Regions from separate parts of the Pantoea brenneri genome, predicted to be linked through region 2. Evidence: predicted binding sites of a transcription regulator. Region 2 holds the regulator's gene; each other region holds the start of a gene.
What was found. The regulator LexA, encoded in region 2, represses DNA repair genes until DNA is damaged. The targets are predictions, from matches to a motif close to TNCTGTATGTACATACAGNA.
Positions count from the first base shown of each region.

Region 1: a site for LexA is predicted at 3,763-3,782, ahead of sulA (SOS-induced cell division inhibitor SulA). Genes of this name have one in related genera too.
Region 3: a site for LexA is predicted at 2,564-2,583, ahead of metR (HTH-type transcriptional regulator MetR). Genes of this name have one in related genera too.

Region 1 covers NZ_JBCGBG010000001.1:1,655,797-1,663,574, forward strand. Annotated here, with positions in the region: gene helD (DNA helicase IV) at 1-258, opposite strand, end outside; gene AABB92_RS07805 (YccF domain-containing protein) at 382-822, shown strand; gene yccS (YccS family putative transporter) at 806-2,965, shown strand; gene AABB92_RS07815 (TfoX/Sxy family DNA transformation protein) at 2,962-3,591, opposite strand; gene sulA (SOS-induced cell division inhibitor SulA) at 3,803-4,294, shown strand; gene ompA (porin OmpA) at 4,645-5,712, shown strand; gene matP (macrodomain Ter protein MatP) at 5,797-6,264, opposite strand; gene AABB92_RS07835 (AAA family ATPase) at 6,318-7,778, shown strand, end outside.
Region 2 covers NZ_JBCGBG010000003.1:31,708-39,485, forward strand. Annotated here, with positions in the region: gene plsB (glycerol-3-phosphate 1-O-acyltransferase PlsB) at 1-1,827, opposite strand, end outside; gene AABB92_RS13765 (diacylglycerol kinase) at 1,956-2,324, shown strand; gene lexA (transcriptional repressor LexA) at 2,430-3,044, shown strand; gene dinF (MATE family efflux transporter DinF) at 3,149-4,471, shown strand; gene AABB92_RS13780 (CsbD family protein) at 4,643-4,855, shown strand; gene zur (zinc uptake transcriptional repressor Zur) at 4,928-5,449, opposite strand; gene AABB92_RS13790 (conjugal transfer protein TraF) at 5,900-7,150, shown strand; gene dusA (tRNA dihydrouridine(20/20a) synthase DusA) at 7,257-7,778, shown strand, end outside.
Region 3 covers NZ_JBCGBG010000006.1:22,113-29,890, forward strand. Annotated here, with positions in the region: gene AABB92_RS18570 (dienelactone hydrolase family protein) at 1-148, shown strand, start outside; gene metE (5-methyltetrahydropteroyltriglutamate--homocysteine S-methyltransferase) at 207-2,477, opposite strand; gene metR (HTH-type transcriptional regulator MetR) at 2,616-3,542, shown strand; gene AABB92_RS18585 (YehS family protein) at 3,626-4,105, shown strand; gene AABB92_RS18590 (carboxylate/amino acid/amine transporter) at 4,288-5,151, opposite strand; gene glpT (glycerol-3-phosphate transporter) at 5,528-6,868, shown strand; gene yigL (sugar/pyridoxal phosphate phosphatase YigL) at 6,917-7,717, opposite strand; gene pldB (lysophospholipase L2) at 7,770-7,778, opposite strand, start outside.

The DNA.
Region 1 (7,778 bases), on a different contig from region 2:
TTGCAGCAGATAGTGATGAAAACGCTGCGTTTCCTGCCATTCCGTCCCGTGCAGCCGGACCACTTTTTCGTCAGCCAGTAAAAATTCCAGTTCACCCCACACCAGCCCGCGCTTGCAGGTGATATCCAGCAGCTGGTTAAAAGGGATCAGGTACTCATGCTTATCGCCGCTGACTTCCACGCCAGCCGCCATCAGACGGACCCGATTATAAGGATGCTGGGCAAGCCGTTTGCCCATGGAGGTTGCTTTCAGTTCCACGCCGACACCAACGACAGAGAATAGGATTAGGGGGAGTTTACCTGTCAGACCCTTGGCGCTCCAGCCTTAAAACAGGCTAAACTTGGCGTCACATCTTGCGGAATGCAAAAGGAAAAAAATGTCATGCGCACCGTCTTAAACGTTCTTAATTTCGTTCTGGGTGGCTTTTTCACCACCCTGAGCTGGCTGTTTGCCACCTTAATCAGCATTGTGCTGATTTTTACCCTGCCGCTGACCCGCTCCTGCTGGGAAATTACCAAACTGTCGCTGTTGCCATTTGGCAATGAAGCGGTGCATGTCGACGTGCTGCGCCCGGAAAACCGGAGTCACATCATGAACACCGGCGGAACCTTCCTGAATATCTTCTGGCTGATCTTCTTTGGCTGGTGGCTCTGCCTGTCGCACATTTCGGTCGGCATTGTGCAGTGCATCAGCATCATCGGCATTCCGGTCGGTATCGCTAACTTCAAAATTGCCGCGATTGCGCTGTGGCCGGTAGGACGCCGCGTCGTATCGGTGGAAGAGGCGCGTGCCGCGCGCGAAGCCAATGCCCGTCGCTATTAGTATGATGTCGAAAAGCCTGCCCGGCTGGCGGCAGTATCTGTTTAACAGTACCTGGCGCTACCTGCTGCGCATTCTGTTTGCGCTGAGCGGGTGTGCCGCCATTCCCTGGTGGCTGCACCAGATTGAGTGGACCATCCCGCTGACGCTGGGCGTGGTGGCCGCGGCGCTGGCGGATCTTGACGATCGGCTAGCCGGGCGGCTAAAGAATCTGCTGATCACCCTGCTCTGCTTCTGTATCGCTTCGGTGTCGGTTGAACTGCTGTTTCCCTACCCGCTGGCGTTTATTGCCGGACTGGCGATCTCCACCTGGGGCTTCATTCTGCTGGGGGCGCTCGGTCAGCGCTACGCCACCATTGCCTTTGGTGCCTTGCTGATTGCGGTCTATACCATGCTCGGCATCGGGTTGTTCAGCCAGTGGTATATGCAGCCGATTCTGTTGCTGGTGGGCGCGCTCTGGTACAACCTGCTGACCCTGCTCGGTCACCTGATGTTTCCGGTTCGGCCGGTTCAGGAACAACTGGCGGGCAGTTTTTCCCAGCTGGCGCGTTATCTGGATGCCAAAGCCAATCTGTTCGATCCGGATGCTGGCGAACAGGATGATGCGACCTTTATTGATGCCGCGATGGTCAACAGCCAGCTCGTCGCCCAGCTCAATCTGACCAAGACCACTCTGCAGAGCCGGTTGCGTGGCGATCGCGGTTCACGTGGTACCCGGCGCAGTCTGCACTACTACTTTGTGGCGCAGGATATCCATGAACGTGCCAGCTCTTCTCATCTGCAATATCACCTGCTGCGTGGTGACTGGCGCTATAACGAGATCCTGTTCCGCTTCCAGCGTTTACTCAATATGCAGGCCCAGGCCTGTCGGCAGCTGGCGCACTCTATTTTAATGCGTGAACGCTGGGTGCACGACAGCCGGTTTGAGCGGGCATTTGAACGGCTGCAAAAAGCCATAGAACGCCTTGAGCAGCGTGAGCCAGAGGCCACCCATACCCGTGCGCTTTACTGGCTGCTGCGCAACCTGCAGGCGATTGACGCCCAGCTGGCCTCTATCGAATCGGAGCAGACGCTGGCAGGCGACGATCCGCAGCACAGCGACAATCTGCTGTCACGCGAAGGTTTGAGCGGCTGGAGCGATATCAGGCTGCGCTTCAGTCGCCACCTTACCCCCGCTTCGGCGCTGTTCCGCCACGCGGTGCGGATGTCGGTGGTGCTGTGTATCGGTTACGGCTTCATTCAGATCACCGGCCTGGAGCGAGGCTACTGGATACTGCTGACCAGTCTGTTTGTCTGCCAGCCCAACTATAATGCGACACAGCGGCGGCTGGCGCTGCGTATTGGCGGGACGCTGGCCGGGATCGCTATTGGTCTGCCGGTGCTCTGGCTGGTGCCCTCGGTCGAAGGGCAACTGATTCTAATCGTGATCAGCGGGGTGCTGTTTTTCGCCTTCCGACAGGTGCAGTATGCGCAGGCCACGCTGTTTATCACGCTGCTGGTGCTGCTCTGTTTTAACCTGCTCGGCGAAGGATTTGAGGTGGCTTTACCGCGGGTGGTCGATACGCTTTTGGGCTGCGGTCTGGCCTGGCTGGCCGTCGCCTTTATCTGGCCAGACTGGCGCTTCCGTCAGCTACCGGCGGTAGCAGAACGCACCTTACAGGCCAACTGCCGCTATCTGGATGCGATTATGGAGCAATACCATCAGGGCAAAGATAACCGCCTGGCTTATCGCATCGCCCGGCGGGATGCGCATAATGCCGATGCCGAACTGGCGTCGGTGGTCTCCAACATGAGCAGTGAAAGCCGTACCAGCCAGACAATGCGTGATTCCGCTTTTCAGTTGCTGTGCTCAAATCACTCTTTCCTGAGCTATATCTCTGCACTGGGTGCGCATCGCGATAAAATTAGCGAACCGGAACTGCTCAAACTGCTGGATGATACGGTCTGTTATGTTGAGGATGTGCTGCAAACGGATGTCGTCAGCGATCAACAGGCTGAGACGATGCGTCATCAACTGGCTCAGCGGATCAGCCAGCTGGCCGCCGATGCGGATACACGTGCGCCACTGGTATTGCAGCAACTCGGCTTGCTGGTGGCGCTGATGCCTGAAGTCGCTCGCCTGCGCCGCACGCTTAACGCCGATTAGTTTACGCCGCCTTTGGGATTCAGCGTCATCAGTACGGTGCGCTGAAACCAGGCATTGAGTTCCGCCCTGACCGCCTGTGGCAGGGCGGCATAGTGATGGCCCGATATCGCCCCCTCCAGCGCCAGCAGCGTCTGTAGCCCGACATGCTGGTTTACCGCTTTCAGCTTCAGCCAGCATTGCTTAGCGCCGATCTCATACAGATGCTGCACGTTCAGAATACCCGCCTCATGTAACATCATCTCCATACGCACACTGAGATTAGGCAGATCTTTTAAGCGCAGTGATAACTGCTTACGCTGCTGCTCTTCCCTTGCGGTCTCCAGTGACGCAGCGGTTAACGTCAGCAGATGCGCTGGCGCATGCCATAAAGCGTCATCAACCCGATAGTAGTTAAGGCTGACCAGTACGCCACGCTTACGAAAGATTAATGGCTCGAGTGGACGCTGTGCGATGTATTCACGCAGTGGCTCGCTGGCGCGCAGATAGAGTGCGTCATTATTTACCAAAGCAAAAACTACCCGTTCGACAGCCAGCGCATAGCCACCAAACTGGGTTCGCGACTCGATCGAGCCCAGCGGGGCCAGCTGCGCTCTGGAACGTTCAATGATCGGATTTAACTTTTTCATCACATCACCTCCGTGTTATAGAAATATCTGAAATTATGTTTGGTTTCAGATAATTAGAAGATAGGAAAAAGCCTTATCCGGTTCAATGAATTAATAGCGGTTCCGCTAACCTTGTGACGTTTTTGCGAGGCGTTATCAGAAATTTGGGTTGATCTTTATGCGTAACGCCAGTACTGTATATTCATACAGTCCACTGCTGAGTGATTAACTTATGCGAACACAACATCCGAACAATGCACGCTATGCTCATCATTACGCGTCCTCTTCCGTATCCGCTTCTCAGCATGGCTGGATTACTGAGTTACGCTATAGTGAGCAGCCCGGAATGATGCAGATGTTACTGTTGCCGCTGTTGCAGCAGCTGAGTCAGCAGTCGCGCTGGCAACTGTGGTTAACCCCTGCGCATAAGCTGAACCGTGCCTGGTTACAGCAGTCCGGCTTGCCGCTGGATAAGAGCATGCATATTGCCGATTCTGAGCGTATGAACGCAGTTGAGGCGATGATAAAAGCGCTGCGTACCGGAAATTACAGTGTCGTTCTGGCATGGATTCCGTACGAACTGGATGAAGATGAACGACGTCAACTGGAAAATGCAGCGGCCGAAGGCGATGCCCTGGGATTGATTTTGCGGTCGAGTGGAACACCCGAAGCGCCTCTCGGACCACAAAATGCGCTAAAAATTCAGTCGGATTTGTTTCATTAAGTAAAAGTCGGAACTTTCTCAAGCTATATTTCTTATCTGTCGTCGCTAAACCACTGATTCTGTTAGTTCGAGCGTTGACAATGGTTTAGCAGGTTTTTTGGCTATTGATCCGCGACGATAATACCAGGCTAATTGTTAGAATTTGTGTATAAATCTCTGTTTTTTTACAGAAGCGCCTCACATCATACTTGTAAGTTTCCAATCTCGTTGTAGACTTTATCTCGCCAGGGTGCTCAATAACCTCCGTTTTTTTGCGGTAGAGTCATAAGCGAGCGTTTTGACCCGGCGAAGGATTAAACCAAGAGCAACCTTTTTGCTCATTGCCTATTTGGATGATAACGAGGCGCAAAATGAAAAAGACAGCTATCGCAATTGCAGTGGCACTGGCTGGCTTCGCTACCGTAGCGCAGGCCGCTCCGAAAGATGACACCTGGTACACCGGTGCTAAACTGGGCTGGTCTCAGTACCACGACACTGGTTACTACGGTAACGGTTACCAAAACAATGACGGTCCAACTCACGAAAGCCAGCTGGGTGCAGGTGCATTCGTTGGTTACCAGGCAAATCCATACCTGGGCTTCGAGCTGGGCTATGACTGGCTGGGTCGCATGCCTAATAAAGGCAACGTGACTAACGGCGCGTTCAAAGCACAAGGCATTCAGCTGGCTGCTAAACTGAGCTACCCAATTTATGACGATCTGGACGTGTATACTCGTCTGGGCGGCATGGTATGGCGTGCAGACTCAACGCAGACTAATCCTGTTAATGGCCGCATCAGCGACCACGACACCGGTGTTTCTCCACTGGCAGCAGTTGGTGTTGAGTATGCGCTGACCAAAAACTGGGCTACCCGTCTGGATTACCAGTGGGTTAACAACATTGGTGATGCACAGACCGTTGGTACCCGTCCAGACAACGGCATGCTGAGCGTAGGCGTTTCATACCGCTTCGGTCAGGATGAAGCTGCTCCAGCACCAGCTCCGGCTCCAGCGCCAGCACCAGTTGTTGAAACCAAGCGTTTCACTCTGAAGTCTGACGTTCTGTTCACCTTCAACAAAGCTACCCTGAAGCCAGAAGGTCAGCAGGCTCTGGATCAGCTGTACAGCCAGCTGAGCTCAATGGATCCTAAAGATGGTTCCGTTGTCGTACTGGGCTTCACCGATCGCATCGGTTCAGAGCAGTACAACCAGAAACTGTCTGAGAAACGTGCTCAGTCAGTAGTAGATTACCTGGTATCTAAAGGTATCCCTTCTAACAAGATCTCTGCACGTGGCATGGGTGAATCTAACCCAGTTACCGGCAACACCTGTGACAGCGTGAAAGGCCGCAATGCCCTGATCGACTGCCTGGCGCCGGACCGTCGTGTAGAAATCGACGTTAAAGGCATCAAAGACGTTGTAACTCAGCCACAGGCTTAAGTTTACACGTAATAAAAAACCCCGCTAAGGCGGGGTTTTTTTATGCCAGTCTGTCGGCAAAGTTGCCAGACTATACGGGTGTAGTTACTCTTTTTCTGAGCCAGACTTACCGAGAATCGCCTGCAGATCTTCTCTGAGACTCGACATCTGATTGGCATACTTCTCTTTGCGTTCGGCATCTTCAATCAACTGCACTACCGTCTCAGACAAGGTACTGTTACGCCGTTGCGCCAGTCCTGCCAGCCGTTGCCAGACCAGATACTCAAGGTCAATCGACTTCTTCCGCGTATGCTGATGCTCAGCATTGAAGTGACGTTTGCGCCGCGCACGAATGGTCTGCTTAAGCCGATTATCCAGGTCGGCATGAATATGCTCAGCAATCCATTCGTTGACCGTAACCGGATTATTTTCCATCGCCAGCAGCTTATCGACTGCCGCCTGCGCCGCACTTAATTCAAGGTGACGCGTGATCAGTTCACCTTCCCGATGTTTTTTCACCAGGTATTTCCATTTCCATCCACTTTCAAGATTTTCGAGTTGCTGGTATTTCATCGGAATCTCATCGTGATCACGTAACGAGCTAAGAATAACAGCTTTTTTCCCGGATGCAGCAACGAAAAACATGCTGTCAACGTCACATCTTCAACAGGAAGTCTGCAGTGCTTAACAAGGGTGAATCCTGTATAATCTCGCTTTTCTTAAATCAGACAAATGCGATTATTTTGACCAGCACCCAACTTACGTGGCAAACCTTACAGCCGGATAGCGCACAATACCAATCCGTTTTCTCCCGAATTGCTGATGAAGAAACCGATGCTCTGGCAACGGTACAGCCCCGATTGCTGAATGCACTGGCGCATTTACACCACCAGACGCAGGGATTCCCGTTACTGCTGGTTCGCAGCCAGGAAAATCGCGACTACCTGGCGCAGATAGCCCAGGCGGCTCAACGGGTCATGGAGGAAACCACTACGCTGTATGGTGGTGATTACCATATCATGGCCGACAACGTCACGCTGCAGCCCCCTTCTGACCCGCAACGTCCTTTCACCAGTCAGGGCGGTATTCACTTCGCCGACTGGATTGAGACCGAACAGCTGTTTGGCTGCGTGCGTCAGCATAAAGATCGCATTCAGCTTGAGCCGGGCCTGATCCATCGCGCTAACGGCGGCACACTGGTGCTCTCGCTGCGCAGTTTTATGACCCAGCCGATCCTCTGGTTACGCCTGAAGAAATGCATCGAGCAGGGTTATGTCGACTGGACCTCTCAGGATGAACGCCGCCCGCTGCCGATCGCTATCCCGCCGCTGCCACTGCAGTTAAATCTGGTCCTGTGCGGCGATCGAGAAGCGCTGGCTGATTTTCAGGAACTCGATCCTGAAGCACATGAAATGGCGATCTACACCGAATTTGAAGAGAACATTCAGATTCTGGATGAAGATGACATGCTCGCCTGGTGCCGCTGGACTGCTGAGCTGGCGCAGCAAGCCGGGCTGCCGTTACCGGAAGTGGATTTCTGGCCGGAGTTGATTAAAGAAGGCGTACGGTTCAGCGGCGATCAGGAAACGTTGCCGCTCTGCCCGCGCTGGTTACAACGCCAGATGCGTGAGTCAGCGCTGATGGGCGAAAAGCTTAATGCGGAAGCGCTGCGTGATGCGCTGGAAGCGCGCCTGTGGCGTGAAAATTATCTCAACGAGCGGATGCGCGATGAGATCCTGCTGAAACAGATCCTGATTGAGACCGAAGGCGAAGTGGTCGGCCAGATTAACGGCCTGTCAGTGGTGGAGTATCCCGGTCATCCACGCGCCTGGGGCGATCCATCACGTATTACCTGCGTAGTGCATCCCGGCGACGGTGAATTTACCGATGTTGAACGCAAAGCAGAACTGGGCGGCAATATTCATGCGAAAGGCATGATGATTATGCAGGCCTATCTGATTGCCGAGCTGGAACTGGAACAGCAGTTGCCCTTCTCGGCGTCGCTGGTGTTTGAACAATCCTATTCTGAAGTCGACGGCGACAGCGCCTCGCTGGCAGAGCTGTGTGCGCTGATTAGCGCGCTGGCA
Region 2 (7,778 bases):
ATAGGTCATCAGCACCGCCTGCTCACGTGGCAGGATGATGATGTCGCCAATGCTGTCTTTCTCGCTCTCAAACTTATTCATGCCCATTGCATGATCCAGCAGCGCCTCTGCCGAGAGATCGGGCACCGTGGCGTTGGCTGAATAAGGCACGTTACGCAGCAGCTGGGTATAGCACTCAAGCTGCTCAATCAGCTGTTCGCGGGTTAGTGAGCGCTGACGTGAGGCGAGCAGCGCGGTGACGCACAGGTTCATGGCGTTGGCCGCGCCCGCTTCATTGATGCGTACCATTAAGCTCGCCGCGATGTCATTCACGGTGGGCGTTAACCAGCTTGGACGCTGCGGTTCGATAGGATCGATCGACTCACGCCATTCCGGCACGCGCTTGTTGAGATAGTTAACCAGCGGCAGTGGTTCGCCAAAGTTAACGTAGCCCTGGCCGAGGTTGCGCAGCTTACGTAAGCCATGCACCATCTGCATGAAGCCCTCTTTCTCTTTCGCCGCGCCGCGTAGCTCTTTGGCGTAAGTACCCACTTCCATGACATGTTCGTAGCCAATGTAAATCGGCACCAGGGTGATCGGGCGATTCCCCCCGCGCAGCATCGCCTGCAGGGTCATGGCTAAGGTGCCGGTTTTCGGATCGAGCAGGCGACCGGTGCGTGAACGTCCCCCTTCGACAAAGTATTCAACCGAGTAACCGCGGGTGAACAGTTCGCCAAGATATTCACGGAACACCGTGGCATACAGCTTGTTGCCTTTGAAGGTACGACGGATAAAGAACGCGCCCAGACGACGGAAAATCGGTCCGGCTGGCCAGAAGTTGAGGTTGATACCGGCGGCAATGTGCGGCGGCACCAGTCCCTGATGATAAAGCACGTAAGAGAGCAGCAGGTAATCCATGTGGCTGCGATGGCACGGCACATAGACGATTTCATGGCCATCCTGCGCCAGCTGACGGACTTTTTCGCCGCCATTAACATTGATGCCCTGATAGAGCCGGCTCCAGAGCCAGCCCATGACGCGGTCGGTGACGCGAATCGCTTCATAGGAGAAGTTTGCCGCGATCTCTTCCATCATCTCAACCGCATTTTGCTGCGCTTTTTCATGGGAGATTTTTTTGCTGCGCGCTTCATCTTCAACCGCTTTTTCAATCGCTTTCGATTGCAGCAGACGATTAAACAGATCCTGACGTGCCGGTAAGCGTGGGCCAACCGCCGCCAGCCGCTGGCGGGCGAAATGAATGCGCGCCACCCGGGCCAGTTTCTGGGCGATTGATTGGTCGGTGCCGTGTTCGGTTGCCATGCGGCGCAGCGAAACGGTCGGCGAGAAACGGACAAAACTGTCGCGTCCATGCCAGATCACCGCAAAGAATTTCTGCACGCCGTTCAGCACCCGCAGGTGCGGCGTATCTTCGCCCTGAACCTCACGACCAGGCGCCCGGCCAAACATCACCGTCACCGGCAGCATCTGGATATCCAGCTTGGGGTTATTGCGATGCAGGTCCAGATAATCGTGAAAAATCTTCACCGATTCGACGCTGGGCACAAAATAGGGGAACACACGCGGGCCATCGTGGATAAAAACGTGGCGCGGCAGCAGCGAACCATCAATCTCCAGCGGAGAAAGCGGGTCGGGCAGATGATGCCGCAGGCACTGCGCGCGTAAAGTCAGTAAGTCAGCCTTCGAATCGTAAGGCAAAACGTACATAATGGGCCGGGTCGGGTCCAGACCATGTTCAGAAACGGGATCGGCCGGAATGGCCTTACTCTTTACCAAAAACGACAGTGGTAAATTCAGTAATTTGTAATAAAGTTTACGCCAACCTGACATAGACAACATGAAGCCTCTTGTTAGCAAAGCGCCGCAAGCATACCAGAAAGCGCAGCGAAGATCTGTGGTGGTGCCATTTGCACGCAGCCCAGACATTGACGTCAATCCGATGAAAGGGTTCCACTTATATGGCAAATAATGCCACGGGTCTTGTAAGAATAGTAAAAGCCGCAGGTTACTCATGGCAGGGCCTGCGTGCCGCCTGGCAACACGAAGCGGCTTTCCGCCAGGAGGCGCTGGCCGCGCTGGTGGCCATTATTGTGGCCTGCTGGCTGGATGTCGATATTGTCTCTCGCATCCTGATGATCGGGGCAGTGGTGCTGGTGGTCATTGTTGAAATCCTCAACAGCGCCATCGAGGCGGTAGTGGATCGTATTGGCCAGGAGCGCCACCCTTTAGCCGGACGGGCAAAGGATATGGGCTCGGCGGCGGTGCTGATCAGCATCTTACTGGCACTGTTTGTCTGGATCGCGCTGCTTTGGTCGCATTTGCGATAAGCCTTCCACAACGCGCCAGATGGCGCGTTTTGCCTGAGAATCGGTTTCCATTTCACCAATACCTGTATATACTCACAGCGACTGTATAAACAACCAGGGGGCGGGATGAAAGCATTAACCAGCAGGCAGCAGCAGGTCTATGACCTGATTCGCGACCATATTACTCAAACGGGCATGCCGCCTACGCGTGCAGAAATTGCCGCGCAGCTGGGTTTCCGCTCGCCGAACGCGGCAGAAGAGCATCTGAAGGCACTGGCACGCAAAGGGGTGATTGAGATTGTCTCTGGCGCCTCTCGCGGTATTCGCCTGTTGATGGAAGAAGAAGCATCTGAAGGTCTGCCGCTGATTGGCCGGGTTGCTGCCGGTGAGCCGATCATGGCGCAGGAGCACATCGAAACCCATTACAAAGTGGATCCGGGCCTGTTCAAACCTTCTGCCGATTTTCTGCTGCGCGTCAGTGGAATGTCGATGAAAGATATCGGGATTATGGATGGCGACCTGCTCGCGGTACATAAAACCCAGGACGTACGCAACGGCCAGGTTGTTGTGGCCCGTATTGATGATGAAGTGACGGTTAAACGCTGGAAGAAGCAGGGTGCTATTGTGCATTTGCTGCCTGAAAACAGTGATTTTGAGCCGATCATTGTCGATACGCGCGCCCAGTCGCTGACGGTAGAAGGTCTGGCGGTCGGTGTGGTTCGCAACGGCGAATGGCTCTGAGTCTGACATAACCGCGCATTCGTAGCGTCTGATGCTATTCTGTCTGCCCTAATTTTGTCGCTGCTGCTCCCCTCTCTGCAGCGACACCGAGCACGGAACTGCGAATGCGTTTTTTAACGGCTACCGACAAAAACCTCTGGCGGCTGGCGCTGCCGATGATCCTTTCTAACATCACCGTTCCCTTACTGGGGGTGGTCGATACTGCTGTCATTGGTCACCTCGACAGCCCGGTCTATCTGGGCGGGGTTGCGGTCGGCACGACAGTCACCAGTTTCCTCTTCATGCTGCTGCTGTTCCTTCGGATGAGTACTACCGGCCTGACGGCGCAGGCTTTTGGTGCCGGCGATAAAATGGCGCTGGCACGTGCGCTGACCCAGCCTTTAATTATTGCGCTGCTGGCTGGCGTGCTGTTCATCTGCCTGCGCTCGCCGATTACTACGCTGGCGGCCGATCTGATTGGCGGCGATCCCAAAGTTTTGCAACAGGCGGCACTGTTTATTCAGATCCGCTGGTTAAGTGCGCCCGCCACCCTGGCAAATCTGGTGATCCTTGGCTGGCTGCTGGGCGTGCAGTACGCGCGTGCGCCGGTCATCCTGCTGGTGATCGGCAATCTGGTCAATATTGTGCTCGATCTGTGGCTGGTGATGGGGCTGCACTGGGGAGTGGCAGGCGCGGCAACCGCGACCGCGCTGGCGGAGTATATAACGCTGGTCGTCGGGGCAGTGATGGTCTGGCGGGTATTGAAACTACGTGGCATCACCACCGCAATGCTGAAGCAGAGCTGGCGCGGCGATATTCAGCGGCTACTGCGTCTTAATCGCGACATTATGCTGCGTTCGTTAATGCTGCAGCTCTGTTTTGCCTCGCTGACCGTGCTGGGCGCACGTATCGGTCCGCAGGTGGTGGCGGTGAACGCCGTGCTGCTGATGTTTATCACCTTTACCGCCTATGCGCTGGATGGTTTTGCCTACGCAGTCGAAGCCTTCGCCGGTGAGGCGCATGGCGCGAAAGATGGCAGCAGGCTGCTGCGCGTCTGGGATTCTGCCTGCCGACAGGCGCTGGTGGTGGCTCTGATGTTCTCAGTAATTTATGCGTGTTTCGGCTCGCATATCGTGGCGCTGCTGACCTCGATTGAACAGCTGCAACAGGCGGCCGATCGCTATCTGATATGGCAGGTGATCCTGCCGCTGGCGGGCGTCTGGTGCTATCTGCTGGATGGCATGTTCATCGGTGCAACCCGCGGCCGGGAGATGCGTAACAGCATGATGGTGGCGGCACTTGGTTACTTCCTGACCTTGCTTAGCGTCCCGCAGCTGGGCAACCACGGCTTGTGGCTGGCGGTCACCGTTTTCCTGGCGCTGCGTGGCCTGTCGCTGTGGCTGATCTGGCGTAAACACTGGCAGCAGAACAGCTGGTTTAACGCCTGATAGCTGGCATCTGATGTCCTCCGGCTACAGATTATTCTGTATTGTTCCGGCAAACCTAAAATCTTCTACTACAATTAACCGTAAGCAGCGCAGTGAATCAGCGCTTTATATCGTCATTTTGTTTTCTTTCAAGATAAATGATGTAACCAAAGGATGACATAGAGGTCTGCCATGAATAAAGATCAAGCGAGCGGCAACTGGAAGCAGTTCAAAGGCACAGTAAAAGAGAAATGGGGCAAGCTGACCGACGATGATATGCAGGTTATCGAAGGCAAACGCGATCAGCTGGTCGGAAAAATTCAGGAACGTTACGGCTATGCGAAAGAAGATGCAGAGCGTGAAGTAACGGACTGGGAAGGTCAGAACAAAGATTACCGTTGGTAATCACAAAGATTTACGGATAAAGCTCCTACCCGCCGGTACGCTCATACCGGCAACCGCACAAGGATGTGCACATTACCCGCGTTTTCCCCGCTTTTTACCCTCACTTTGATGATCGTGCTGACAACTTTCATGATGGGTGCAGGCTTCGACTTCGACACAATTCTCACATAATCCATGCGCTTCAATCACGCTATGACGCAGGGCAAACTGTGCCTCACCAGCCAGTGTGGCGATAATCTTCTCTACTCCCTGCGCCTGCTTTTCGGTTACCGCCGCACAGCGATCACACACCAGCATGACCGAGGTGTGTGCCGGTGCCTCGAAATGGTGACACATTACGTAGCTATTATTGGACTCCACCCGGTGGATAAAGCCCTGTTCCAGCAGGAAGTCCAGCGCCCGATAGACCGTAGGAGGCTTGGCCTGGGGTTCGCTAACCCTGAGTTGATCCAGCAGATCATAAGCGCTGATCGATCCTGGCTGCTCAGCCATTAATCGCAACACTTCAGCCCGCTGCGATGTCAGACGCACGCCGCGCTGCAGGCACAGTTTTTCCGCCTGGGTCATTATTTGCTGTGACGTCATGTTTGACATGGAAACTCTCCGCTGGATAAGTGATGTTATTTTATCACACAAATTTTCGCGGCGCAGAGGTTGGTTTTTGCCTGATAAAACAGCAAATTCTGGCCGGTGGTCGATTAAAAACGCTGTGTGAGCATCAGGAGAGGCCGCTATCGGCACCCAATCAGATCCACTCGCCGACCGGTTAAGGTGGCCTTTTCAGCGCTTTTGCTTTGCATCTCACTGAGTTAAGAAGTAATGTTCAGCAAGACTTAAGAAATGTCTGGTATTATTTTATTTATTACCGGGTATTTTGAACAAAAATAAAGTTTTATTGATTGGAAAACATCCAATCCTTTGAATTAAGCGACTGTTTCCTTTGAATTCACAGCAATAACGCGTTAGCCAGGGTTCACAATAGGGCTAACAAACTATTCAGTCGTTGAATGTTTCAACGGCATTTTCTCAGGTGATGGCAGGCAAATGGTGAAAAAATCCGCTCAACGCTCAGCGCTGAAGTACACCGCTGTAGTGAACGCGCTTTTCCTTTCTTCTTCCGCCATGGCGGCGGGGACCTGGTATGATGCACGCAATGACGCCATGAGCGGAACCGGCGTCGCATCTTCTCTTTATGGCTCAGCCGTGCTGGCCAACCCGGCTTTGATGACGCGAGCTAAACCCGACGATAGCGTCAGTATTATTTTCCCTTCAGCCGGTATTCAGGTCACCGACAAAGATCACCTGATCGACAAAGTGGATGACATCACCGATACCGTTGATCGCTACCGCGAGGTGATCGGCAACCTGACCTTTGCCGATTATCTGCGTGGCTATCCTGAAGTGCGCGCTGCTTCAGGCGATGTCGCTAACCAGTTAAGTGATTTGCGTGGCAATAAAGCGGACGGCAACGCCGGGGTGGCGCTGGCGGTCACTATTCCCAACGAGACGCTGCCTTTCGCCTTTATCACCAAAGCCTATGGATCGGCTCATGTGCGAGCCAATGTGGTCCAGAGCGATATCGACTATCTGCGCGGCGTAGCTAACGGCACGGTGCTTCCGCGTCCGGGCGATCAGGACAATCTGCGCTCCAGCGCCAACGGCCTGGCGGCGCTGGTCACCGATTATGGCGTCGCACTGGCGCATGAGTTCACCATTGCCGGTCAGCCGGTGTCGGTAGGCGTCACGCCGAAATTGCAAAAAACCTGGCTGTATAACTACACCGCCAGCATTTACAACTACGACAAAAGTGACATCAACAATAGCCAGTATCGCAGCACGGACACCGGCTTTAACGTTGATGCCGGTCTGGCGACCACGTTTGCTGAAAACTGGACGCTGGGCATCACCGGTCAAAACCTGGTATCCCGCGATCTGCAGACCAAAGAGGTCAACGGCTTCCGTGATACTTACCAGATCCGTCCGCTGGTCACCACCGGTCTGGCCTGGGATAAAGGTCCGTTCACCGTGACCGGCGATGTCGACCTGACTGAAACCAAGCGTTTCAAAACGCAGGAAAACAGCCAGTATGCGGCGGTCGGTGCGGAATATCGGGTGCTCGACTGGTTACAGTTACGTGCCGGTTATCGTGCGGATATGCGTTCGAACGATGAAAACGTCGCAACCGCCGGTTTCGGCCTGTCACCGTTTAATAAAGCGGTGCATCTGGATCTGGCTGGCTCGGTCGGGGCGAACAATACCTGGGGCGCGATGATGCAGCTGGGCTTCAATTTCTGATCTTCTTTGATACCGCAGTTCGGGGCGGGCGATGCACTATCGCCCGCCCTTGTGTTATCCTTGCACAGAATTCAATCACCCTCATTTACCGGATTATCTGCGCTTCATGACCGATACTGTTTCTTCGCAACGTTTCTCGATTGCCCCGATGCTCGACTGGACCGATCGCCACTGCCGCTATTTTCATCGCCAGCTGACCGGCGATACGCTGCTCTACACCGAAATGGTGACCACCGGCGCGATTATTCATGGTAAGGGCGATTACCTGGCCTATAGCGAGGATGAACATCCGGTCGCCTTACAGCTGGGCGGCAGCGATCCCGCTGCGCTGGCGCATTGCGCCCGACTGGCAGAGCAGCGCGGTTACGATGAAGTGAACCTGAACGTCGGCTGCCCCTCTGACCGGGTGCAGAATGGCCGCTTCGGGGCCTGCCTGATGGCAGAAGCCGATCTGGTTGCTGACGGCATCAAAGCGATGCGTGATGTGGTGTCGATTCCGGTGACGGTGAAAACGCGCATCGGGATTGATGAACAGGACAGCTATCAGTTTCTGACCGATTTTGTCGGGACAGTGGCCGAGCGCGGTGGATGCGAGACGTTTATCATTCATGCGCGTAAAGCCTGGCTA
Region 3 (7,778 bases), on a different contig from region 2:
CAATGCCACCGCGGAAATCATCGTCTATCCCGAAGCCGGACATGCGTTTAATGCTGACTACCGTCCGAGCTATCATGCCGAATCGGCCAGCGATGGCTGGGCGCGGATGCTGGCCTGGTTCAGGCAGTATGGCGTAGCTTCACAGTAAGCGAAAAAAGGGGCGCCTGCGCGCCCCGATTATTTCTCATTCCCTGCCGGACGCCCGTTTACGCCGTTTTAGCCCGCAGGTTTTTTGCCGCAGTGACCATGTTAGCCAGCGCCTGCCGCGTTTCGGTCCAGCCACGCGTTTTCAGCCCGCAGTCCGGATTTACCCACAGCCGTTGCGGCGGAATACGCTTCGCCGCTTTCAGCAACAGCGCTTCAATCCATTCGACGTCCGGTACATTAGGCGAGTGAATGTCGTAGACGCCTGGGCCAATCTCATTCGGATAGTCAAAGTGTTCAAACGACGCCAGCAACTCCATGTCAGAGCGCGAGGTTTCGATGGTAATCACATCGGCATCCAGCGCAGCGATGGAATCCATGATGTCGTTAAACTCGCAGTAACACATATGGGTGTGGATCTGGGTGTCATCCTGCGCCACAGCGGCATTCAGGCGGAAAGCATCGACCGCCCAGTTCAGATAGGCAGCCCAGTCGGACTGATGCAGCGGCAGCCCTTCGCGCAGCGCGGGTTCATCAATCTGGATAATGCCAATACCGGCTTTTTCCAGATCGGCCACTTCATCACGCAGCGCCAGCGCAATCTGTTTTGCGATGGTTTCACGTGACACATCTTCACGCGGGAATGACCAGCAGAGAATGGTCACCGGACCGGTCAGCATCCCTTTCACCGGTTTGTCCGTTAGCGACTGGGCATACTTCGCCCACTCAACGGTGATCGCTTCCGGCCGGCTGATGTCGCCGATAATCACCGGTGGTTTCACGCAGCGTGAGCCATAGCTCTGTACCCAGCCGTTCTGGGTGAAGACGAATCCATCCAGATGCTCGCCGAAATATTCAACCATGTCGTTACGTTCCGCTTCGCCGTGCACCAGCACATCCAGCCCCAGCCGCTCCTGCTCAGTAATCGCCTGTTTGATATGTTCAGCGATGCCGGTACGGTAATGATTGCTGTCGAGGCGACCCTGTTTGAAATCGAGGCGCAGACCGCGAATTTCCGGGGTTTGTGGGAAAGAGCCAATCGTGGTGGTCGGCCAGGCGGGCAGATTAAAGCGCTGACGCTGTGCCTTAGCCCGCTCGCTGTAGCGGCTGTGTCGTTCGCTGTCCTGCGGCGTGATAGCCAGCAGGCGCTGAGCGACCGCGGCGTTATGTACGCGGCTGGAGTGAGCACGGGCGCGAACCGGCGCGCTCCAGGCCGCCAGTGACGCGGCATCGTTGTGGTTGAGCGCCTCGGTCAGCAGCGAAAGTTCGGTGCATTTCTGCAGCGCGAAGGCGAACCAGCTTTTCACTTCCTCATCCAGCCGGGTCTCAACGCTCAGATCGATAGGGCTGTGCAGCAGCGAGCAGGAGGAGCCGATCCACAGCTGCGCGCGCTGAGCGACCAGCGGCTGCAGGCGCTCAAACCAGCGGCTCAGATCGGCGCGCCAGACGTTACGCCCGTTGATCACCCCCAGCGACAGCAGCCAGCTGGCGGGCAATTGCTGATTCAGTTGCTGAATATCATCCCGGCCATGCACCAGATCGACATGCAGCCCCTGCACCGGCAGCTGGCGAATCACCTCAATGTTCTGACCGATACTGTCGAAATAGGTGGTGAGCAGCAGTTTACTTTGTCCCTGCAACGCATCGTAGGCGGGCTTAAACGCCTCACGCCACGCCTGCGGCAGCTCCAGCGCCAGCGCAGGTTCATCAATCTGCACCCATTCGATATCGCGTTTTGCCAGCTCGGCCAGCACCTGCTGGTAAACCGGCAGGATCGCTTTCAGCAGCGACAGACGATCAAACGCTTCCCCTTTGACCTTACCCAGCCACAGATAAGTCACCGGCCCCAGCAGCACCGGCTTGATGTTGTGGCCCAGTGCCAGCGCCTCGTCGACTTCATCCAGCAACTGAGTCCAGGCCAGCCGGAAGGTCTGGCCCGGCGTAAATTCTGGCACTATGTAGTGATAGTTGGTGTTAAACCACTTGGTCATTTCCGCCGCCGCCGCAGGTTCGCCGGTCGGCGCGCGGCCTCGGCCCAGACGGAACAGCGTATCCAGATCAACCGAACCCTCTTTATTCTGATGACGTGCCGGCACGTTGCCCAGCATCAGGCTGGTGGTCAGCACATGATCGTACCAGGCAAAGTCACCCACCGGCAGCAGATCGACCCCGGCCTCTTTTTGTTGTTGCCAGTGACGTGCACGCAACTCACGGCCCACCGCCAGTAATTCCTGCTGGCTGCAGTCACCGGCCCAGTAGCTCTCCTGGGCTTTTTTCAGTTCACGGCGCAGGCCGACACGCGGAAAACCAAGGGTATGGTTAAGGATTGTCATTCGCTGTTCTCCAGATAATCTTTCACTTTGGCTGACAGCCAAAGATGTTTAGCCGTCCAGATGTTTACACCGCTATAATCTGCGGGTACTGTATGTTCCTCAAGCGCAATATGTTCACTTTCGATGTGAAGGACTCTCATGATCGAACTCAAGCACCTGCGGACGCTTCAGGCTCTGCGTAATACGGGTTCGCTGGCGGCGGCGGCATCCCAGCTTCATCAGACGCAATCGGCGTTGTCCCACCAGTTCAGCGATCTGGAACAGCGGCTGGGATTCCGCCTGTTCGTGCGTAAAAGTCAGCCGCTGCGCTTCACGCCACAGGGCGACATCCTGCTGCAGTTGGCCGAACAGGTGCTGCCGCAGATCCAGCAAGCGTTGCAGGCCTGTCATGAGCCGCAGCAGACCACTCTCAGGGTGGCGATTGAGTGCCACAGCTGCATCCAGTGGCTGACGCCGGCACTGGATAATTTCCGTCAGAGCTGGCCGCAGGTGGTGATGGATTTCAAATCAGGCGTCACCTTTGATCCTCAGCCTGCGCTGCAGCAGGGCGAGCTGGATGTGGTGCTGACCTCCGACATCCTGGCGCGCTCCGGGCTGTTCTATTCGCCGATGTTTGATTTTGAAGTGCGACTGGTGCTGGCACCGGATCATCCGCTGGCGCAGGTTGAACATATTGCCCCTGAGGATCTGGCCGACGAGGTGCTGATGATCTATCCGGTGCAGCGTCAGCGCCTTGATATCTGGCGTCACTTTCTGCAACCGGCCGGCGTCAGCCCGGCGCTGAAAAACGTAGATAACACCCTGCTGATGATCCAGATGGTCTCGGCCCGCATGGGAATTGCCGCGCTGCCGCACTGGGTGGTAGAGAGTTTTGAGAAGCAGGGACTGGTGGTAACCAAAACGCTGGGTGACGGGCTGTGGAGCCGTCTTTATGCCGCGGTGCGCGATGGCGAGCAGCGTCAGCCGGTGCTGGAAGCCTTTATCCGCTTTGCCCGCCAGCATGCCTGTGAACATCTGCCTTTTGTCCGCGATGCGCTACAGCCCGGTGCGATATTGCAGCGTTAAGTCGGAGGGTACAAACCTGCGCGGAGGTGGGCAAAATCCCCTATAATGCGCAGCCTGTCGACTGACCATGAGAAGATCTCACCATGACTAACAACGATATTCTGCGCAGCGTGCGCTACATGCTCGATCTGAGCGATGCCAAAATGGTGGAAATTTTTGCGCTGGCGCAGTGTGAAGTCCCACAGACGGATATTCAGGCGTGGCTGAAAAAAGATGAAGATGCGGCGTTCCGTCCCTGCCCCGATGTGCTGATGGGCTACTTCCTCAACGGCCTGATTTTTTACCGTCGCGGAAAAAGCGAAGAGATGCCCGCCCCGTCCATTGAGCGCAAGATGAATAACAACATCTTTATGAAGAAGTTGCGCATCGCCTTTGATCTGAAAACCACCGATATTCCTGAGGTACTGAAACGCGTGAACTTTACCGTTTCGCAGGCTGAGATTGGTGCGATTTTCCGCAAGCCTGACCATAAGAACTATCGCGAATGCGGTGATCAGATTCTGCGCAACTTCCTGAAGGGGCTGGCGATGATTCAGCGTCCTAAGAGTGAAAAACCTGCTTAACTTCTGTTGCCGATCGCGTCGGGTACCTGCGTGGTCAGAAGTGGCGCACCTGATCGCAAAGAAAGCCTGCATCCATGCAGCACGGCCTCGCCATCCCTGGCCCGGACGATCCACAGGGATGTGAGATTCCTTCGCGATCGGACGCGCCAGCCCGGGAGGCCGCACCCATGCAACAGCCCTGTTTATGATCGGTCACCGCGCCCCACCACCCAGCGCTTATGCACCCACAGCGAGGCGAGGATCACCAGCGCTCCGGCAATGAAGCTCGGCCAGTGCGGTTTCTCCTGCCAGATAGCCAGATTAACCAGCAGACCGGCAGGCACGTGCATGTTGTTCATGATGCCAAGCGTGCCGGCATCAACCTGGGTCGCGCCATAGTTCCACATAAAGTAGCCCAGCCCTGAAGCGGCCACGCCCAGCCACACCAGAATGCCCCACTGCAGTGAGGTGGTGGGTAATTTCTGCGGATTGCCCCAGGCAAACCAGGCGATTACCGCGATCACCACCGCCCCCAGATAGAACCAGGAGAAGGCGGTGTGCTGCGGCATCGGACGGGTTTCCTGCAGGCGCTTATAGCCCACCATACCGGCAGCAAAGCAGATGTTTGCCAGCTGCACCAGCAACAGGCCGGTCCAGAAGTTATCGCTGACTTTGTCGTAGCGAATGATGGCCGCACCCGCTACCGCCAGCAAGGCGCTGAAGATATAGCCGACCCGCAGCGGACGGCGGCTGATCAGATCATAAATCAGGGTGACATAGAGCGGCGTCATCACGGTAAACAGCAGGAACTCTGACACGCTGAGATAGAGGTAGGCTTCGAAACTCAGCAGGTACATCACCCCTAATTGCAACATCCCCACCAGCATATAGAGCAGCAGCGTTGAGGGACGATAGCCGCGCCAGCGCAGGAACGGCAAAAAGACTAGCGCGGCCAGCGCCAGTCGCATCAGCACGGAAAACCAGCTGTCCACCTGACCGGCAAGATATTCGCCAATCAGGCTAAACGAAAAAGCCCACAGAATGGTGGTAATAATCAATAAGAACACAGTAACGGCCCCGAAATTAACAGAGCGACAGTGTAAACAATGTGCTGTCAGGCGGCTGCACTATCTGGTTTACATCTGGTTATTTACCAGGCAAACAAATACAACCGGCAAGAGCTTTGTTACGGCTGGTTAGCATCACCTTCTCTTTTCACGCCTGCCTGCGGCGCAAAATGCGCGAAATAAACCATCTGATGATCACTTTCGCTCTTAAGTGTAATAAAACTGTAACAAATGTGTCACACATCACAGTAACGCCGCGTCACTAATTTTATTCTTTGCGCGAAATGGAACATCACGCCGCCATTTTCCCTTTGTTTTTTTTTGACCCAACCACTGGGAATGTAAAAACCATAAAGTGCCCTGGAGGGCCTCACTGATGCTGAGTATTTTTAAACCTGCACCACGTCAGCCGCAGGTGGCAGCGGATCGCGTTGATCCGCTCTACCGTCGCCTGCGCTGGCAAATTTTCATCGGGATCTTTTTCGGCTACGCCGCCTACTACCTGGTCAGAAAAAACTTTGCGCTCGCCATGCCGTATCTGGTGGAGCAAGGCTTTTCACGTGGCGACCTCGGTTTCGCCCTGTCAGGCATTTCCATCGCCTACGGCTTCTCCAAATTCATCATGGGCTCGGTGTCCGATCGCTCAAATCCGCGCGTCTTTTTACCGGCCGGGCTGATCCTGGCTGCTGCGGTGATGCTGTTTATGGGATTTGTGCCGTGGGCCACTTCCAGCATCATGGTGATGTTCGTCCTGCTGTTTATCTGTGGCTGGTTCCAGGGAATGGGCTGGCCACCGTGCGGACGGACCATGGTGCACTGGTGGTCACAGAAGGAGCGCGGCAGCATTGTCTCAGTGTGGAACTGCGCCCATAACGTTGGCGGCGGCCTGCCGCCACTGCTGTTTCTGCTCGGTATGGCGTGGTTCAACGACTGGAAAGCGGCGCTCTACATGCCCGCTTTTGGTGCCATCCTGGTGGCGTTCATCGCCTTTGCCCTGATGCGCGACACGCCGCAGTCCTGTGGTCTGCCGCCGATTGAAGAGTACAAAAACGACTATCCGCCGGATTACGATGCCAGCCATGAAGAAGAGCTGACGGCTAAGCAGATCTTCATGAAATATGTACTGCCCAATAAACTGCTGTGGTACATCGCCCTGGCAAACGTGTTTGTCTACCTGCTGCGCTACGGCATTCTGGACTGGTCACCGACCTACCTGAAAGAGGTGAAGCACTTCACGCTGGATAAGTCCTCCTGGGCCTACTTCCTGTATGAGTATGCCGGCATTCCGGGAACGCTGTTGTGTGGCTGGATGTCGGACAAAGTGTTCCGGGGTAATCGGGGTGCGACCGGGGTGTTCTTTATGACGCTGGTCACCATCGCCACCGTGATTTACTGGCTGAACCCGGCGGGCAACCCCGGCGTTGATATGGCCTGTATGATCGTGATTGGCTTCCTGATTTACGGGCCGGTGATGCTGATTGGTCTGCACGCGCTGGAACTGGCACCGAAGAAGGCCGCCGGCACCGCTGCGGGCTTTACCGGTCTGTTTGGTTATCTGGGCGGTTCCGTCGCGGCCAGCGCCATTGTCGGCTACACCGTCGACTACTTTGGCTGGGACGGCGGCTTCCTGGTGATGATTGCTGGCTGTGTACTGGCGGTGATCCTGTTGTTACTCACCATGGTTAGCGAGCATAAACACAAGCAAAAACTGGCCTGACGGCAATAAAAAAGGGCCGGTTAATCGGCCCTTTTTTGCGCTGTTCTGTCAGGAAAGATAGAGGTCACGCAGCGTCTGCGGCACCGCATCGTCGGCGTTGGACCCGATCACTTCCAGTTCAGGCAACCGGTCTTTCAACCGCTGGTGCGCGTTGTGCATGATGAATCCTTTACCCGCCATGCTCAGCATCTCGACATCATTCATGCCGTCGCCAAAGGCGATGCAATTATGCAGCGTATGACCCAGTTGCTTCGCCACGGCTTCGAGCGCATGCCCCTTCGATACGCCGCCCGCCATCACTTCGAGGCAGGTAGGCAGTGAAAAACTGACGTTGACCCGATCGCCCCAGCGCGCTTCAATCGCCTGCTCCATCGGAATCAGATGCTCGGGATCTTCGCAGGTAAAAAAGACCTTACTGATGTTATCCGTCGGCAACAGACCCGGTTCATAAACCTGATAGTTGAATACCGATTCACGGAAATAGTCCTGCTCAGCGGGACGTGAACGGCTGACAAACCACTCATCATCACGGTAAACGTGGGTCAGAATATCGCTGTGATGATACTGCAGGCCAAACAGGTCGTTAGCGATATCCTCATCCAGATTATGGCTGAACACCAGCTCGCCCTGGGCGTTATGTACCCGCGCGCCGTTTGAGGTGATCATATACGCCGGGATAGCCAAGCTGTCACGCATCTGTCCGACATCGATATGATGGCGACCGGTGGCGAAAACAAAGTGGATATCCTTTGCCACCAGTTGTTGCAGCGTTTCACGTGCAAAAGGCGTCAGGCGATGTTCGGGAGAAAGCAGCGTGCCATCCAGATCGGATGCAACGATGTGGTACATGAAAACCTCGGGTATCTGATTCTGCTGACCGTGGCCAGCCGGATAATGAACGTCAGTGATG